Regions from separate parts of the Soonwooa sp. T0.1_25 genome, predicted to be linked through region 1. Evidence: riboswitches for the same ligand, from Rfam matches in the RefSeq annotation. Region 1 holds a riboswitch; each other region holds the start of a gene.
The links. A riboswitch is a leader RNA that binds a small molecule or an ion and turns the genes downstream of it on or off. The one in region 1 is predicted to bind cobalamin.

Region 1 (4,290 bases):
TATGAATGTGATGATTGGCTTCGGTCCAAAAGTTTATAACACGCCTTTTGCTTTAAAACTTGATAAATTCGTGATGGAAACTTATCCAGGAAGTTCGTCGCCATCAGCGTACGAATCTCATGTACAAATTATTGATGAAGGCAAACAAACACCTTATAAAATCTATATGAACCACGTTCTTAATCATAAAGGTTACAGATTTTTCCAAGCGAGTTTTGACCCAGATAGAAAAGGGACTATTTTGTCTGTTAACCACGATTATTGGGGGACTTTAATCTCGTATATCGGTTATGGATTTTTGTTCGTAGGGATGTTTGTCACAATGTTCTGGAAAGGTTCTAGATTCTGGAATCTTAACAAAATGCTGAAAGATGTCAGCAAGAAAAAAGCTAAAGTAGCTGGTGCTTTATTATTGTTTTTAAGTTTAGGACTTAATGCACAAAAAATTGAAACCCATTCGACATCGGATGGTAGCAAAGATAATGTGTCAGCGCCTAAAACTAATAATCCTGCGCCAACTTCTAAAATGAATACCATTTCTGCAGATGATTTGGTGAAGAATATTCAAATTGATAAAGAGCACGCGGAGAAGTTTGGGCATATGCTGGTGCAAAGTTATGAAGGTCGTATACAACCGGCTAACACGCAGGCGATAGACATTTTGCATAAATTAACCAACCGCGATCACTTCCAACATTTGGATGCTAACCAATGGTTTTTAGCAGCCACAATCGATCCAATGTTTTGGGCTCAGGTTAATATTATTAAAATCGAAACTCGAGGAAAAGTTGGCAGAGATTTAGCAAAAATTACTAAAGCTAATGATGACAGTTTTACAAGTTTAGTGAAATTATTCCCAGCTGATAAGAACGGAAATCTTCGTTTCGTTTTGGAAGACGAATATAATGCGGCATTCCGTAAAAAGCCAGTTGAAAAGACAAAATTCGATGAAGCGGTTATTAAACTAAATGATAAAGTTCAGGTTCTTAATGCGTTGATGTCTTATCAATATTTCCGTGCAGTACCTGTTCAGAATGACGCTAACCACACTTGGAATTCGGTGATGACAGCGGATTTCGAAATGGATAAAAATGCGCAAGATGTTCTTGGTCCATATCTGTCAAGTGTTCTTCTTGCAACACAAAACGGAAATTGGAAAAAAGCAGACGAAGAGTTAGCAAAAGTTGAAGCTTATCAACACAAATGGGGAAAACAAGTTATTCCGCCCGATGCAAAAATAGAATTAGAAGTTCTTTTAAATAAATTAGATATCAACTTTAAGTTGTTGATTTTCTATACAATTTTAGGTAGTGTCTTGTTGATTTTTGCTTTTATTGAATTATTCAGACCAAGCAAGGTTTTAAATAAAATCGTTAAAGGATTAATCTATCTAGGAGCAGTTGGTTATTTCTTCCACTTCTTAGGATTAATTGCAAGATGGTATATCTCTGGTCACGCCCCTTGGAGTAATGGTTATGAAGCGATTATCTTCATTTCGTGGGTTGGTATCTCGGCAGGTTTCGCATTGTACCGAAATTCGAATGCATTAATTCCTGCAGCAGGATTCTTGGTTGCGGTTGTTATGATGGGATTTGCGCACGGTGGTGCAGCTTTGGATCCTCAGATAACGCCTCTTGTACCAGTTCTTAAATCTTATTGGTTAATTGTGCACGTTGCGATTATTGCATCGAGTTATGGTTTCTTCTCATTATCGATGTTGATTGCCGTAATATCTTTGATTTTCTACATTATTGCATCACCAACAGTTTTCAAAAAACATAATGATACAACTTTAAAAGAATTGGCGATCGTTAGCGAAATGTCTTTAAGTATTGGTCTTGTTGCACTTACAGTTGGTAACTTTATGGGTGGTATTTGGGCTAACGAAAGTTGGGGACGTTATTGGAGCTGGGACCCGAAAGAAACTTGGGCTTTCATCTCGATTATGGTTTATGCCTTTGTATTGCACATGAGATTGGTCCCTGGACTTCGCGGAAGACATATTTTCCATGTAATGACTATGATTGCATTCTGTTCTATGGTAATGACTTATTTTGGTGTTAATTACTACCTGACAGGTCTTCACTCGTATGCTAAAGGAGATCCTATTCCGGTTCCGCTTTGGGTATATTTAGGATTGTTATTCATGGCGACTTTGTCAGTGGTGTCTTACTTTAGATATAAAAGTTTACACAAAAGTCTTTTAATTAAAAAAGATGAACGTACGCAAGATCAACCTTAATTTTAATTAATAAATTAATAAAGGCATGTCATTAATGATGTGCCTTTTTTAGTTTTAAAACTTCATAAAAAGCTTTATTTATGCTATCTTTGCGGCAATTAGGTTAAGATGTTTTTATCTTATTAAAAGAGAATTAGGTGTAATACCTAAGCTGTACCCGCAACTGTAAACTACAAAACTTGATGTCAAATCGTTGTCCACTGAAGTCATATTTGGGAAGGACGATATCAAGATGTGAGCCAGGAGACCTGCCTAATGTTGATACTTTCGGGGATAAAGATTATGGACATTCTGTCTTTTCATTACAACTCTTTGTGTGTAATCCCCAATAGTTTCGGGAGTTAAACTAATTTAATTTTTATATTTATGAAGCGGTTTTTTACCACGTTCAGCCTATTAGTTATGGGCGCAAGTGCAATGAATGCACAAAACATCAACTTTCCAGATGCTAATTTCAAGGCAGCAATTATCAAGGCTTATCCGGCGGTAGATGCTAACAAAGATGGACAAATTTCGGAGACAGAGGCTTTGACTTTGACGACGATTCGTAATCTTTCCAATTATCCTAATATCTATGATGCAACGGGAATTGAGTATTTTACAAATTTGACAGAGCTTAATTTGGGAGATCTTATTAATCTTAACAAAATTGATGTCTCAAAAAATACGAAAGTTACGACGCTTAATCTTCGTAATAATAAACTAACAGGCGTTTTGGATGTTTCGGCACTTGATAAAATAACGAATATCGAACTTAATAAAAATCAGTTGACTGGTATTATTTTTCCTCAAAACTCGAAGTTAAAAATCGTCTACATCAATGAGAATGCCTTGGCATCGATTGATTTGTCCGAGCTTAAAGATTTGCAACGTTTATTTTTGGTTAACAACAAATTGACGAGTTTGAATGTTTTACAAAATACTAACCTAGAAAGAATTCATATCAACAACAACCAGTTGACGACTTTGGATTTGTCTGGACTTACGAAACTTAATTGGTTTTCGGCTGACTCTAATCAATTAACGAATATTGCATTCAAAAATAATCCGTTGTTAAAAACGATTTTAGCGAAGAATAATCAATTAACTTCTTTTGATTTTATGGACGGAACGCTGAACAATGTGACGCTAATTAACGTTGAAGGAAATTCTAATTTTAATTTGATTAAAAAAGATTGTGAGGATCAAATTGTAAGTGTTCCAAATATAACGGTTGAGACTAATTGCGCTATGTCGGTTGATAATCAAACTGCGAATGGGATTAAAATTTATCCAACTTTAGTGAAAGATTTTATTAATGTTGAAGGAGATTTTAAAAATCCTAGTTTCCAAATTTTCAATATGAGCGGGCAGTTGCTGCAATCGGGAGTTTTAAATTTTTCAAAAATTGATGTTTCTAAACTTTCTAAAGCAACATATATTTTGGTTTTAAACACCAACGAAAAGCTCATTAAACAAAGCTTTATCAAACAATAAAAATTTAAAACGCTTTTTTAGGCGTTTTTTTTATGTTTTGTATTTTAAAAATATATATCTTTATGATATCAAATTAATATCAAAATTTCAAACACATGGAAAAAGTTTTAAAACCAATGTCTGGTTATCTTGCTTTATTAATAAGCGTAATCCTGTTTTTTGCAGGCGTAGGATTGTTTATTTATTCTATCGATTATAGCGTAGGATTGGGAGTTGTAGCGATTTTGATGGTGTTATTGTCATTCTTTTTTATGAAAGGATTAATGATCATCCAGCCCAACCATTCGCGTGTTCTTAATTTCTTTGGAAAATATGTGGGTTCTGTTAAGGAAAATGGTTTGTTTTTTATCAACCCTTTTTATTCATCACAAAGGATGAGTTTGCGTTCCGAAAACTTGCAAGGTCAAACACTCAAGGTTAATGATAAAATGGGAAATCCCATCGAGATTGGAGCAGTTATTGTTTGGAAAGTTGGCGATACTTACAAAGCAGCTTTCGATGTTGAACGTTATTTGGAATATGTGAGAACGCAAAGTGAAGCGGCTGTTCGTCACTTGGCGGTTAGTTTTCCT
Region 2 (4,290 bases), on a different contig from region 1:
TGCAAAAATGCGTCTTTGCCGTATCCGATGTTGACAAATGCTGCATTAAGGTTGGGCGCCAGTTTTTTTATTTTTCCAAGGAATAGATCTCCAACGACAAAGTCAGACTCTGACTCGATCTCGTGGAGCTCGAACAATCTACCGTCTTCTAACAGGGCAATCTGTGAAGAATCATTCTCATGCGAAATGATTAATTCTTTCTTCATAAATTTTGTTTTAATAATTGCCTTTTACGAAAGACATCAATAGTCAATTTTTTGCCAATTTGGCGTTGTACTTGTGTATGTAGAAAACAAAATATAGTCGGCGAAAAACACCAACTATATTTATATTTATATGACTGAGCGTCAGAATGTTACTTCTTCTTCTTGTGTCTGTTTTGTCTTCTTCTTTTCTTTCTTTTGTGGGTAGCAACCTTGTGTCTTTTTCTTTTCTTTCCGCTTGGCATAATTTAGAAATTTTATTATAAGTTAATATTAATTTAATTAGTTCTTTACTGCAACTTTCGTTTTTACTTTTTCAACAAAAGTTTTTGATGGTTTGAAAGCCGGAATATTGTGTGCCGGAATTTCAATTGCAACATTTTTAGAAATGTTTCTTCCCGTTTTAGCCGCTCTAGTTTTAATAACGAATGATCCAAAACCTCTTAGATAAACATTGTCTCCATTATACATCGATGTTCTTATCTCTTGCATGAATGCCTCGATAACCTTCTGAGTATCATTTTTTTCTACGCCTAATTTATTTGAGATGATGTTTACCAATTCTGCCTTTGTCATTTCCTTTTTTGTTTATAATTTTGGTGTGCAAATATAAAACATATTTTTGAAAACTTACAAACAAAAGACTGATTTTCTTTATATTGGCGTTAAGCTACTTAAATGGTATCAAACCCATAAACGTGACCTTCCTTGGCGCAAAAGTATAAATCCTTATAATATTTGGATTAGCGAAGTCGTGTTACAACAGACGCAAGTCAAACAAGGTATGCAACATTATCTCAATTTTGTAGAGCGTTTTCCTGATGTTGATGCGCTTGCAAATGCAGATGAAGAGGAAGTTTTGCTTTATTGGAAAGGGCTTGGTTATTATTCTCGTGCTCTTAATCTTCACAAAGCGGCGAAGCAATTGGTAGTCGATTACAATTCAGAATTTCCTAAGACTTATTCCGAATTATTAAAACTAAAAGGTGTTGGCAAATACACTGCAGCGGCGATTGCAAGTATTTCGTTTCTTGAGAAGGTTGCGGCGGTGGACGGTAATTTTTATCGCGTCTTGTCGAGGTTATTTGCTGATGATTTTGATATTTCTAATTCTAGAGCTTTTCAATATTTTTCAGAACTGGCAGAATTAATTATGCCTGAAAAAGATGCAGGTTGTTTTAACCAAGCGATGATGGATCTGGGTTCAGAAGTTTGTAAACCCAAGAATCCACTTTGCTCGGATTGTCCTTTGCAAGATGATTGTCACGCGTTTGCTATCGGAAAAATTAATCAATTTCCTGTTAAACTTAAAAAAACAAAAGTTGAAAATTTAGCCTTAAGTTATCAATTCGTTTATCATGATGACCAGTTTTTAGTTAAACAACGTGACACGTCAGATATTTGGAAAAAATTGTTTGAGTTTCCAAAGAGTTTAGATTTTAATGGAATTGATTTTATTGAAGAACATGAGAAGGTTATTCAACATAAATTAACACATCGCAATTTAGAAATTTCGATTTCTAAAATTTTAATACCAAATAAATCCGATTTTGATAAACTAAAAACTGAAAATGATTTTTTAAGTTTTAGTTTTACTGAAGCCGAACAAAAGTCTTTTCCAAAACCTCTACACGATTATTATATTAAATACTTTTCATCATAAATTGAATTAAAAGAAAAACTTTACATATTTTTGCAAAATTGGTTTTCGGGCTTAATAATCCGAAATTAAAAGGGAATGAAGTGTAAGTCTTCAACTGTCCCCGCAACTGTAGATCGTATAAAGAGATTGCATCAAGACCATTGTCGCTGACGAGAAGGGATGTAATCAACGAAAGTCAGGAGACCTGCCAAGTTTAAACTTAACAAAAGGCTTTCGGGAGAAAAGTGATCAGTATGAAGAGATTTTTTTTAAATTTTAGTTTTATCTTTCCAGTTTTTGGTTTCGCCCAAGAAGCTGTCATAGACACAGTTTTCGTTGATTCACAATTTGAAAATGCTAAGAATTTTTCAAAAATTAAAGTGATAAAATCGGACGATGTTCTCAAAAATGCCACTTCACTTTCAGATTTATTGAGTTTCCAAACGCCTATTTATATTAAAGAGAATGGCCGTGGAATGGTGTCTTCGCCTTCTTTTCGTGGAACAACAGCGCAGCAAACCGCTTTTGTTTGGAACGGAATTAACATTAATTCTCAGTTTTTAGGACAAGGCGATATCAATAATATTTCACTTTTAGGTTATGATAACATCGCAGTTAAATCCGGAGGTGGAAGTGTTTTGTATGGCAGTGGTGCTATTGGCGGCTCTATTCACCTAAATAATTCGTTTGGATATAATAAAGGTTTTAAAGGGCAAGTTTTTTCGGAGTATGCGTCTTTTGAAACTTCAAATTCTTTATTGAAAACTAGTTTTAGTAACGATAAATTTAGCTTTCAATTTGCAGTTAATCATAACCGAAGTAAAAACAATTACGAAGTCGAAGAGAGAAATTATGTCAACCGAAATGGCGCTTATGACAATACTGGCGTTAATTTAGGTTTTGCTTACAAAGTTGATGATAAAAACGAAATCTACTCGCAAAGTCAGATTTTTGATGCGATCCAAAATTATCCATTGTTGTCAGAATTTTCGACACCAAGTAAGTATTTAAGCCAAAGTTTTAAAAGTATTGTTGGTTGGTATTTTAAGAATGAAAATTTTAAAAACGATTTTAAAGTTGCACATCTTAAAGATGATTATCAATATTATATGAATTCTAATTTTGCTGCTTCCGAATCTGGTGGCGGGACGAAACAATTCATTTTAAAAGATGATTTTAAATATCAAATAAACGCAAATTCTGAACTTAATTTTTTAGGTGAGGTTAGTCAAATTGAAGCTTTAGGTGTTAAGACTGGAATTGGTTCTGTTAAACGTCGACAAGGTTCTTCGGCGTTATTGTATCGAGATTTTAGTATTAAAAATTTTAATTGGGAAGTTGGCGCAAAGAAGGAATTTGTGGAAGGGGTAAAAAGTCCATTCCTTTTTTCGGTGGCGGGTAATTATTCGGTAGCAGATTTTTACGCTATTAAATTTAGCGCTTCTAAAAATTTTCGTGCACCAAGTTTTAATGATTTGTACTGGAAGCCAGGTGGGAATGAAGATTTGAAACCTGAAACTTCTTACCAATTTGAAGTATCCAACAATTTTAAATGGAAATCTTTGACTGCTACTGTAACGCCGTATTATATGGATATTATAAATATGTTGCGTTGGGTGCCCGGAAAAAACGGAATGTATCATGCGACTAACACGGGCGAGGTTAAATCTTACGGTGTCGAAACACAATTAGGTTTAGAAAAAAAGTATCAAAACTTCTCGTATCGTACAATGCTTTCGTATGCTTTTACAAAATCAGAAGATCAAGCTAATAAAAAACAATTGCCTTACGTGCCTTATCATAAAGTGAGTTTGGAGGCTAATTTTAATTATAAAATATTCGGATTGCATCTACAATCTATCTGGAATTCTAAGATTTTCAGTGATGGTGACGAGTCTGTACAATATATAATGGATCCGTTTTACGTTATTAATTTAGGTGCGGATGTTCAAGTTCTTAAATCTTTAAAACTTGGCGTAAAAGTCAATAATTTGACTTCCGAAGTCTACAGAACGGTGTACGCTTACTACATGCCAAAACGGAATTTTGCGGTTAACATGAATTTTAACTTTTAAAAAATATATATATGAAAATTAAAAATCTATTTGCGAGTGTGTTCGCAGCGAGTTTGTTGTTTATGACAGCATGTAAGGATGATAACGATGTTATTGTATCAAAAGGAGCTTATGAAGGCGGAATCCTTGTAAGTGTCGAAGGTAGTTTTAATAAAAATCAAGGAGAAGTTTCTTACATTACGCCAGATTTAGCTTCGATGAGCGAAAATATTTTTGCTGCAAATAATAATAAGCAAGTCCTTGGTGATGTTTTACAAACACTTGGTTTTAAGAATGATAAAGCTTATTTGGTTGTTAATAACTCTAATAAAGTTGAGGTTGTCAATCGTTATTCTTTCCAAAAGTTGACGACTTTCCAAGTTGAGCAACC
Region 3 (4,290 bases), 150 kb from region 1:
TGATACGTTTGGCGGTTTTAGCATCGAGAACTTCAATTTTGTTTGAAACATTAACCACAACATACATTTTGCTGCCGTAGATTTTAATATCGTTACCAACATCCCCCAATTCTTTAACCACTTCGGGATTAATATCGGCGTAGATATTTCGGTGATACGTTCCCGTTGCATAGTCGAAATAATCCAAAGTCGACTTGTTACTTCCCATATTACCTTCATTTAAAAGATAGAAACCTTTGATGGCGGTATTTTGAGGTGGTTCTAGACCAGATTCTACTTCGGGGCGAACAATAACATCATCCGTTCGACAAGAAAAAATCAACAATAAAAGTGAAAATGAAAAATATAGTTTTAGATATTTCATAAAGTGTAATTAAGGATAAGACGGAAACTTCTGCCAGGCATCGGAAAATTGATAACCACGTCGTAATACTGATTGAAAATATTGTTCAGCTCCAAACTTGCTTTAAACTGCTGCTGCTTCCATCGGAAGATTTTTTGCACCGACAAATCGTGCGTATACCAAGGTTGCACATAGTTGTACTTAATATTATCTTGGTTAACATCATAACGCTCGCCAACATAGATTGCGCTGTAGTTAAAACTCCAATCTTTATAGTCCGCCATCATCGTGAAAGTCCCACTGTGCCACGGCGTATACGGAATTTGATTTTTATAAAACGTATCTTCAGGATCGCTAACATCCTGCGCTTTTTGATAAGTGTAGGAAAGCAATGGTTTTAGTTTTACATTTCCAATTTTAATAGTAGACTGTAGGTTAACGTCCACACCTCGGATCTCTACACGTCCAAGATTCATCATCAACCAACGGAACATACTACCATTAGGCGCTGCAACAATTTTGTCCAAAACTTCATTGTAGTAAGCATCAGCTTTTAAATAAAATTCTTGAAAAAAATCATTTCTAAAATTTTTATGATAGGTAAAACCGACATCGTATTGCGTGGTATATTCCGGTTTCAAATAGGTATTTCCGATGTTGGTATAATACAAATCATTAAAAGTTGGCATTCTAAAAATCCGTTTATAAAAAGCTCTTAACGTTAAATCTTTAGTATTGAAAGGCTGATAAGCAGCATAGAAAGCAGGCGTCCACTCTCGTCGGTCTGGAGATTTCGCATTTTTCTCAACATTTTCGTGCACGAAAGTTCCTAGAAGACTTCCCATAAAACGCAGTCGATTCCATTGATAAGTCGACGCTAAAGCCACCAAATTGGTATAACGTGTAGGGTATGAAAAGTTGATTAAATTGGCATCTAAATTATTAAACTGGAAATCACCATTTAAGCTGATATCCCAACTCGGTGTAATCGTGTAGATGTTAGAAGAACTAACGTAAACTTCACGTTGGATGTAAGAATTCTCGAATCTGATCACATATTCTGTACGCACCGTGTCCGCATAATACGTGTAATCGTAAGCGAACTTGGCTTTAAGTTGGGTTTCGAATTTTGGAAAAAGTTTCTTTCTAAAAGTGCCTTGCACAAAGTAATTGTCATCCGTCATCCTAGAACCACGAGCACCAAATCTACCGTTAACAATGGCCGCAGGAATGCCACGGTTAGAGTTATAGGCGTAACCACGAATATTCCAAGTTCCGTTACGGATTATTCCATTTATTGTGGTTTCAAAACGTTTGGCTTTAATATCCGAATCTTGTCTTTTTGCAATCGTGTCATACGCAATCGCGCCATCTGGATATCTTTTGAAATAGCGAAACTTATACACGCCATCACTTTCCAAATATTCAGAACTAAAACTAAACGCAATTTTGTCTGACAATTTTTGCTCTAGCCTAAAAGAAGGATTAAATAATTGTATCGTGCCATTTTTGAGACGAATAGAAAGATTTGTTTTTTTGTTTCCAGTAAACGAAGGTGTTTTGGTTTGAAGATAAATAGCACTTGCAGAAGCAAAATCCTTTGCCGGTTGGAAGATTTCACTTTTTTGACCATTATATAAGGAAATACCTTCGAGATCATCTAAAGAATAACGCCCCAAATCGACCAAACCATTTTGTGCATTTCCGAGCTGGATACCATCATAAAAAACGCCAACATGTTGGCTTCCCAAACTTCGTACATTAATAGTTTTTAGACCACCAACGCCGCCATAATCTTTGATCTGGACTCCCGAAAAATAACGTAAAGCATCCGCAACCGATTGACTGCTCAAGCGTTGCAAGTCTTCTCCACTTAAGGTTTGTGCAGGAATTACATCTTTCAAATCGCGTTTGAAAAGAATAACTTCCGTGATTTCTTTTTTGGAAATACTATCTTTACTCTGTCCAAAAACTAAAGACATCACAAAAAAAGCCACAAGAAATGCCGCTTGAAAAACCGATAAAAAAAGTCGTGTCACCATTAGCTCATTTAGAATAATGATGACGCTAATGGAAAATAAGAATACAAAGCAACAGCGCAAAAACTGCACAGTAACTTCGTTGTTCTAGGCTTTATTCCACGAAAGCGTCAAACGTTAAACATACTGGCAGGTCTTCTGACTTACTTCATTTTTGGAATCCTTCCCATTCTAAGAACAGTGGATATTGTTACCAAAAACCTTGCGTGAAGCTTACAGCAGCGGGTCTGTCTGGGATTTTCACCCAGTTCCCTTTTAAAGCTTTTTATAGCTCACCAGTTTTGCAAAAGTATTAAATTTTTATTAAACAAGAAAGCCTTTTTCGTTAAAGTCCAAAATCACAAATAATTTTCCTAATTTTTAAATTATTCTAGAAAAATTTATCTAATGTAATAACATTTGCTTTGTACAAAAACAGCATTTAAAAGAAATAAATTACTTAAATTGTATTTACTTTTATAACACAAAAAATCGCACAAACATTATAATGAATTATCTTGCACACTCCTATTTATCCTTTACTGACGGGCAACTTGTCGGGAATATGATTGCAGATTTCATCAAAAATAATGAGCGCGAAAATTTCCCTTTAGAAATTCAAAAAGGCATCAAACTACATCGCGCCATTGATAGTTTCACCGATACACATCCAGCAATTTCGCAAGCAAAAAAAGTATTTAGTCCTTTGGTAAGGCTTTATGTAGGGGCTTTTGTTGATGTTGCGTTCGATTATTTTGTGGCGCACTCTATTTCGGATGGAGCACTTTTTGAACATTCCCAAAAAGTCTACAAAACACTTTGGCAATATGAAGAATGGCTTCCAGAAAATTTTAAAATTATGCTCAAAAAAATGGAAGAAGACAATTGGTTGTACAATTATCGCGAAGATTGGGGCATCAAATTTAGCACGAAAAATGTCCTCAACAAAGCCAAATATTTGGAAAAAGACATTCCCGTTTTTGAAGCATTTTTGAGCCATAAAAAAGAAATCGGAAAAGAATTTGAGATTTTCTTTCCCGATATTAAATCTTATCTCGATACTTTGGATTTAAAAATTTAAAGCTTCGACAAATATCTTTCTTCGATAATATTAAGATGATGAATATTGTGACCAACAATCAGTTTTCCGATAGTTTCAACACTTAAAGCATTGCCGTTGGCTGCACCTTTTAGCTGCAAAACTTCTTCTGACAAATCATCAAAAAATAAGATACTTCCTTTTCTGACAAAAGAAAATTCGTCGATGAGGTTTTCCAGGCTTCTATCATTTGCATGAGAATTTTTAGCCCAAAGTTCTTCATCAAAACCTGGCAATTCTGTTTGATCTTGCCTTGCAAAAGTCATGGCACGATACGCAAAAACTTTCTCGGTATCTATTAAATGTTGTAATAATTCTTTGAGTGTCCACTTGCCATTGTCATAAGCAAAAAGTCCTTGTTCCTCAGTCAAATCACTGAAAATACCAAAAGTTTTTCCGCCCGAAGTGTCTAGAGCATCAATCCATTCTTCATCTGGAACCAAATCCAAATAGCGCTGGATGTATTTTTCGAAATCTGTCATAGTTATAGTTTTTGAATATTATTTAAAGATAACAATTATTCGTTAACCCATTCGAAAAAATTAACTTCATCATATTTTTTGAAGCCACAGGAAGGATATAATTGGTTACCAATTTCGTTTTGCTTACCTGTTTCCAGCAACATTCCACATGCATTTGTATCGCGACAAAGCTCTTTGGCTGCTTCTAGTAGAGCTTTAGAATAAGATCTTCCTCTGTAATTTTCATCGACAAATAAATCGTTTAGCAACCAATATCGCTGCATTCTTGTAGACGAAAAAATAGGAAATAATTGTACAAAACCTACCAAATTATTTTCGAATTCCGCAACAAAAATTTCGGATTCTTTA

Region 2: it holds a riboswitch for cobalamin, as region 1 does, so the genes downstream of both, AC23MB_RS08580 (TonB-dependent receptor plug domain-containing protein) here and AC23MB_RS03375 (T9SS type A sorting domain-containing protein) in region 1, are expected to answer to the same signal.
Region 3: it holds a riboswitch for cobalamin, as region 1 does, so the genes downstream of both, AC23MB_RS04035 (TonB-dependent receptor plug domain-containing protein) here and AC23MB_RS03375 (T9SS type A sorting domain-containing protein) in region 1, are expected to answer to the same signal.

Annotation. Positions count from the first base shown of each region.
Region 1 covers NZ_JBYFBZ010000002.1:52,203-56,492, reverse strand. The annotation lists gene AC23MB_RS03380 (cytochrome c biogenesis protein) at 1-2,242, shown strand, start outside; cobalamin riboswitch at 2,326-2,512, shown strand; gene AC23MB_RS03375 (T9SS type A sorting domain-containing protein) at 2,645-3,718, shown strand; gene AC23MB_RS03370 (SPFH domain-containing protein) at 3,814-4,290, shown strand, end outside.
Region 2 covers NZ_JBYFBZ010000005.1:67,667-71,956, forward strand. The annotation lists gene AC23MB_RS08565 (Rne/Rng family ribonuclease) at 1-206, opposite strand, end outside; gene AC23MB_RS08570 (HU family DNA-binding protein) at 486-779, opposite strand; gene mutY (A/G-specific adenine glycosylase) at 826-1,866, shown strand; cobalamin riboswitch at 1,889-2,072, shown strand; gene AC23MB_RS08580 (TonB-dependent receptor plug domain-containing protein) at 2,100-3,920, shown strand; gene AC23MB_RS08585 (DUF5074 domain-containing protein) at 3,932-4,290, shown strand, end outside.
Region 3 covers NZ_JBYFBZ010000002.1:199,350-203,639, forward strand. The annotation lists gene AC23MB_RS04030 (YncE family protein) at 1-364, opposite strand, end outside; gene AC23MB_RS04035 (TonB-dependent receptor plug domain-containing protein) at 361-2,385, opposite strand; cobalamin riboswitch at 2,494-2,677, opposite strand; gene AC23MB_RS04040 (acyl carrier protein phosphodiesterase) at 2,870-3,442, shown strand; gene AC23MB_RS04045 (DinB family protein) at 3,439-3,942, opposite strand; gene AC23MB_RS04050 (GNAT family N-acetyltransferase) at 3,978-4,290, opposite strand, start outside.